Regions from separate parts of the Limosilactobacillus albertensis genome, predicted to be linked through region 1. Evidence: riboswitches for the same ligand, from Rfam matches in the RefSeq annotation. Region 1 holds a riboswitch; the other holds the start of a gene.
The links. A riboswitch is a leader RNA that binds a small molecule or an ion and turns the genes downstream of it on or off. The one in region 1 is predicted to bind thiamine pyrophosphate.
Positions count from the first base shown of each region.

Region 2: linked by a shared signal. The riboswitch ahead of H5S41_RS03565 (ECF transporter S component) and the one ahead of thiM (hydroxyethylthiazole kinase) in region 1 are both predicted to bind thiamine pyrophosphate.

Region 1 is NZ_JACIVD010000061.1:138,844-142,268, reverse strand. Features, by position in the region: gene thiE (thiamine phosphate synthase) at 1-551, opposite strand, end outside; gene thiD (bifunctional hydroxymethylpyrimidine kinase/phosphomethylpyrimidine kinase) at 541-1,365, opposite strand; gene thiM (hydroxyethylthiazole kinase) at 1,358-2,167, opposite strand; TPP riboswitch at 2,228-2,333, opposite strand; gene H5S41_RS05450 (hypothetical protein) at 2,454-2,759, shown strand; gene H5S41_RS05445 (DUF6933 domain-containing protein) at 2,759-3,425, shown strand, end outside.
Region 2 is NZ_JACIVD010000055.1:51,139-54,563, reverse strand. Features, by position in the region: gene H5S41_RS03570 (ATP-binding cassette domain-containing protein) at 1-1,158, opposite strand, end outside; gene H5S41_RS03565 (ECF transporter S component) at 1,163-1,723, opposite strand; TPP riboswitch at 1,795-1,884, opposite strand; gene yjeM (glutamate/gamma-aminobutyrate family transporter YjeM) at 2,016-3,425, shown strand, end outside.

The sequences.
Region 1 (3,425 bases):
TGAACTAATTGCATGTTCTTTTCATTAATACCACCGATCCCAACAACTGGGTGCTGGCTAAGCATGTTTAACCGTTCTAACTTATCGATGCCGATTGCCGGATCAGCATCCGCTTTTGACTTTGTAGGGAAAACGGGTCCGCAACCAACATAGTCAACGAAATCCATTAAATTAGCCCGTTCAATTTCAGCAGGGGTATTACATGAATAGCCAATAAACATCTGATGACCGACTGCTACCGATACCTGATCAATTTTTGTATCGCTTTGTCCAACATGAACACCGTCAGCATTAATTTGCTGAGCTAAACGATAATCGTCGTCAACAATCAATGGAATCCCATATCGTGTACATAAGGTCCGCAACTCTAACCCAAGGTCAACGCGTTCATTCGGGAGAAGTTTTGAATTACCTTTTTCGCGGTATTGAAAAGCAGTAATTCCGCTTTTCATTGCTAATTCTACTTTTTCAAGGAATGCGTAAATATCATTATGGACATCTTGTGTTCCGCCAACTAAATATACTTGCAACATTTTTGGATCAAATATCATCTATCTCGTCTCCTTTAACCTTAACCCAGTGATTTAATGGACCATGACCGTGGCCAACATGAATACCCTCTTTAATTGTCTGTTCAACATATGTTTTGCCAATCATAATGGCTTGTTCCATTGAGCGCCCCTTGGCAATTTCTGCAGTGATACATGCTGAAATTGTGTCACCAGTCCCATGAGTATTTTTGGTATTAATTCTTGGTGCCGTCAACCACATATCATTACCGTCTTCAAATAAAACGTAATCATCAGCTTTTTGAGAGTTTTCGGCATGACCACCCTTTAAGAGGATATTTTTTGCACCGCGTTTTTGTAGTTCATGTGCGGCCCTCTTAATATCAGTTTTATCCTTAATATTAATTCCCGTCAACTCACAAGCCTCTGGAATGTTAGGAGTAATAAGGGTAGCAAGTGGTAGTAATTCATTGCGTACAATAGCAATCGCATCATCGCTAAGCAACTTTGCACCACCCTTAGCAACCATTACCGGATCAACAATTAATGGCCCTAAATTATATTTCTTCAAATTTCGGACAACTGCTTTTACCCGGATTGGATCAGCTAACATTCCCGTTTTACATGCACGAATTTCAAGATCGCTTGCAATCGATGCAAACTGTTCATCAATCAATTTCTCAGGCATGGGGAACGCGTCTTGTACGCCAAGAGTATTTTGAGCAGTAACGGCAACAACTACCATCGCAGAATAAACACCCCGCATTTGCATTGTTTTTACGTCAGCGGGAATTCCAGCCCCACCGCCGCTATCGGTTCCAGCAATTGTTAGGGCTTGGGGATAATCGTTAATCAAGATAATCTTCCTCACTTTCCTCTAAAAATTCCAAAAGAGCTTTTGTATCCATAATTGAGAGCTGGTCAAAAAACTGTACTTGCCATGATCCGAGGCCGACCGAATAGCGATTGGCTAAAACACCCGCTGCAGATACTAAGACAGTGGCTACAATGCAAGCATCCCAAGTGTTAGATGTTACTCCAAGATAAGCAGCCACAATACTAGAAAGCATATCGCCGCTTCCTACATTCATCGTTAGCATTTCGGCAGAGAAGGGGTTTTCGTAAATGATTTGACCATCAGTTATCAAATCGGTTTCGCCAGTCAAAATCACGATAGACTGAAAGCGCCGTGCACATAATTCAGCGACCTGAATAGGACGGTCAACTTTTCCGGCATCAATTCCATGACTAGTATTATCGGCATCAACCAAGGCAGCAATTTCACTGGCGTTTCCGCGGATAACATCAAAATGAAATTTATTTAATAATGATTGAGCGAGTTTCAACCGTGACGGTACTGCACTGACAGCTACCGGATCTAGTACGAGCGGCTTTAACGGAGAAACCGTCTGAAGAATAGTTTGTATTTGGTCAATCTGCTGTTGATTAACCGTCCCTAAGTTAATAGTAATTGCATTTGCTAAATTAGCCATTTCATTTGCCTCAGCTGGTTCTACTGACATGATCGGGGAGGCACCAACAGCACTTATTGAATCTGCAACTTTATCAATTGTTACTAAATTAGCGAGAGTGAGAACAATTGGATTCTTAGTACGAACTCGATCAATAAGGGACCAATTGATTTGATGTTCTGCCATATACGTTAACTCCTTAACTAAAAAATACTCAAGGCAGGAAAAATGAACCTACTTTGAGTATCAAGCGGTTATGCATTTTCCTACGCAAGTGTTGGCTTACAGGTTCTAGGGTCCATGCGTCACTGCATATCTCAGCCCAGCACGATGGGCACCCCTAATGCAATAAGTTTATTTATTAATAGTATACCGCAATTTAATTTTTATTAACATCAATAAAGATAATTGGCAAATGAAGCTGATAATTGTAAAATGACACTAGTAAATATAAAAACAGGAGACTTTAAAAATGCAGGAAGAATTACGGCAGACAACAAATAAAGCCGAAGTAGCCATTATCGATGATACAACCGGTAAAATTTTAACATTTAGCAATGGCGGGATTGATGGTGAATTTGAAATTATCGTCACTGATAAGAAACCAGTCCCAGCATTGTTTCAACCAGTAGGCAAGTTAGCAAATGGTAAATATACGATTAAAGGAAATTATGCTGGAACCGATTACCGTGAGATTAAACTTGACGGCGCTTATGAAATATATGGGAACCCAGAAGATGGTAACGTTATGATTACAAGAATTGAAGGAGAAAAATAGTGTATATTAATGTAGCGGTAAAAGCTCAAAATTTATTTAACAATTATCACCAGTCTAATGACGAAGCAACAAAATCTGCTGCATTAGCTAACCCGCTTTTTTCATGGCATGCAACATACTTTACTACTAACCATAAAAAGAATCTTGTCTTTCTAAATGATGCGACGACTTTAGCAGTTATTTTATATAACGTAAACGCGAAGAATAAGCGAGATATTAAGAAACGCTTTGAAACGCAATTAAAAACAGTCTGGCTTAACTTGGGTCTCTCTGAAAAGTCATATGCGGAATACCTAGCAACGAGTAATGAGTGGCAAATCAATAAGACAATTAATCGGTCTAGTATGGGATCGTTAACTTTACTTTGTCGCGAGGTAGCAGAACCGCTTGCTAATACACGGACTGAGGGTGACTTATCGAAACGTTTAACGAATTATCTTAAGCGGCAGGGGAAAAATTATATTAACGCTAGTGATACAGTCGCAATAATTAAAGCAAGTCAACCCTTTAACATCAAGCAGGGGGCTAAAAAAGCATCCCACGATAATAAAGGGGCGTTAAAGGAAATTTTCAATAAGCTGCAGCAAATGAGCCAGCTTAGTTTTGATACTTTATCACTTGAACAAACCGATCAAGCAATTCAAAAAATTCAAGATCAAAATAATC
Region 2 (3,425 bases), on a different contig from region 1:
CATAAGCAGGATTTGAAGCTTTTTCTTTTGCCCCCCGCTTAATGAATAAACAATTTGCTCCTCTCGACCGGTTAACCCAAGCAGTTTCAACGCGCTTTGTACTTGCTGATGATTAAAATAAGGATTTTGACTGGTTTTAAGAGCTAAAGCCAGTTCTTCGCCAACTGTTACGTTTAAGAATTGATCATTAGCATGTTGAAATACTAAACCAAGATGACGGTAATATTTCCCAGGTGATAATTTTTGAATATTTGTTCTCTCATATGTAATAGTTCCCTTATATTTTAAAAGCCGGGCAATGGCCTTAAAAAGGGTTGACTTACCGATCCCATTTGGCCCCGTTACTAGAGTCGTTTTATTCTTAATAAATGCTAGATTAGTCGGTAAAAGCAGATTTTGATGACCACGCTTTATTGATAGGTGGTCAAAGTTAATAATTGCCGGTAGCTCTGATGTCGGCAGACTAGTAGTTAGTTTTTGATTAATGTCTTTTTGCAAAAGATGGGCACTATCTTTTACGGAAAGTTGGGAAAGGCAGCCATTAGTTAAACGCCAAACAATCGGCTGAAGTTGTTGGTAGCCATGTAAATCGTGATCAGTCATAATGATTGTTGTATGGTAATCATTATTGATATGTCTTAATTGTTTAAGGATAAATTGCCGATTTGCTTCATCAACGTTGGCAAATGGTTCATCTAATAATAGAATATCGGGTTGCATTGCCATTGTGACAGCTAAAGCAACTCGTTGCTGCTGACCACCAGAAAGAGTAGATATTAAGCGATTAGCTAATGATTGGACATTGCCAAAGTTTAAAGCGCGGTTAATTCTTGCTGGAATTTGCTGAGTTGGTACCTGACAATTTTCTAGAGTAAATTCTAATTCGTGACGCGGGGTATTAAGGGCGAACTGCATCAGCGGGTCTTGGAAGACCATTCCGACCTGTGCACCCGTTGGAATATCGACAGTACCTGTAACTATTTTCCCGCCATACTTAGGAAGAAGCCCGGCTATTAACTTAAGAATTGTAGATTTGCCGCTTCCCGAAACTCCGGTAAGCAGGTGAATCTTTCCCTCTTTAAATTCAGTATTAATATTTTTTAGTATTGATTGGTCGTCAAAGTTAAATGAAAGATTTTTAAAGTTAATATTTGTCATAGCTTTATTGTTTAATTAGGTGTGCACGCTGCAAAAGGTTAGCAATTAGTTTAACAAGAATACCAGAGAAAACAAACATTGAAACAAAACGGGCAATCAGCATGATTATTAACATTTGCCCACTGAAATGATTGTATCCATTTCTAAACCAATCCCAGCCGAAAGTAATGAAGGTAAGAGTGAGAGATGAAATCAAAAGCGTTAGCCAATTGTACATTTGATAGAGAGTAAAAGTGAATCCTAACTCAGCACCTAGTCCTTGAACGGCTCCTGAAATTAGATTGGCAGCGCCCCATTGATCACCGAGAAACATTTCAATAGCTGCTCCTAGGAATTCACCAAGGAAAGCAGCTCCTGGTGTTTTAAGCAAGAATCCGGCAAGCGGACCAGCCATACACCAAATTCCCATTGTAAGATCATTAGCCATTGGACCATAACCGATTGGTGTTAAGAGAATCGTTAATCCGTTATAAACAAAGCCAGCTGCAAAGTAAATAACACCAAAGATTATTCCAATCAGTGCAAGTAAAATAATATCGCGCAAATGTAATGAACGTTTAGTCATAATTAAAACTCCTTAATTATTAATAAGGGCAAAAAAACTCCATGACAAAAAATCATGGAGTTAATAATTAAGTTAATATCACTGAATCTCCCTTCGCTGGTATTAACCAGAGCAGGTTCAATGGGTATTATCTCAGCCGTTTGGCACCCCAGATTTATTCTCCATTATCATAGCTAAAAACTAATATGAATGCAAATTAATTTTTTATAGAGACCATTATATTTAACAAATAGTGAAAGTAGTTGTATACTATTTATATTTTATGAATATTTATTAAAAAAGAAGTGGTTATATGAATAAAGATACAATAAAGAGAATCGGATTAACTAGTTTAGTCCTTATGATTTTTTCGTCAATCTATGGATTTAGTAATTCCTTAAATGCGTATTTTCAAATGGGATATGCAAGTATTATTTGGTATGTAATTGCGGCATTGCTGTTTTTTGTCCCGTCTTCAATTATGTTTGCTGAATATGGGGCAACTTTTAAAGCAGCTCGTGGTGGGATCTTTTCATGGTTACGAGGATCGATTGGTGAAAAGCCCGCTTTTATCGGCAGTTTTATTTGGTTAGCTGCTTGGGTTGTATGGCTGGTTTCATCGACTCAATTTTTTCTTGTTTCAGTATCAACAATGATTTCTGGGACAGATGAAACACAGAGTTGGCACCTATTTGGTTTAGGAGCTAATGAGACGTTAGGAATTCTTGAAATTATTTTCTTATTTGCTGTGACGTTAATTGCATCGCGCGGAATAGATAAAATTGCTAAAATAGCATCAATTTGTGGGATCTTTACTCTTGGTATCTCAGTATTGTTTATTTTGATTAGTTTATTAGTATGGGTACTTAATCATGGAACTCTTGCAGAGGCAGTTACGCCAACGGCAATGGTAAAATCACCTAATCCGCAGTTCCTGTCGCCGATTGCTGTGGTTTCATTTATCGTTTATGCATTATTTGCGTATGGTGGCATGGAAACAATGGCAGGAGTGATTGACGCGGTTCACAAACCAGAAAGGACTTTTCCACGGGCAATCATTTTAGCAACTATTATTATGACGGTTTTGTATATATTAACGATCTTTTTATGTGGAGTAACTGCTAACTGGCATCAGCTATTAGGCAAAAGTAATGTTAATTTGGCCAATGTTGAATATGTTTTAATTAATAATATGGGATATGTAATGGGAACTAAGCTAGGTGTTAGTCATTCAACCGCATTGACAATTGGCCGGCTATTTGCTCAATTCACTGCATTGACTGATGTATTTGGCGGATTGGGAGCAGCGTTTGTAATGACGTATTCTCCAATTAAATCATTCATTGAAGGGTGTGATCCACGGTTATTGCCTAAGCGGCTGACAAAGTTAAATAATGTTAATATGCCGGCTTTTGCGATGTGGATGCAGGCAATCTTAGTTAGTGTAATTATCCTATTTATTTCATTTGGTGGCGATAATGCAGCCAAGTTTTATACTGTTTTGACAGATATGATGAATGTTTCATCGTCGGCGCCTTATTTGTTTTTAATTGGTGCATTTCCATTCTTTAAGCAAAAGCAGGGGCTGGATCGTCCGTTTGTCTTTTATAAAAATATGAAGGTAACATGGATAGTTAGTATCATTGTTTGGCTTGTGGTTGCAATTGGAATTATTTTTACATGTGTTGAGCCTATTTTGGAACACGATTATTCAACCGCTTTC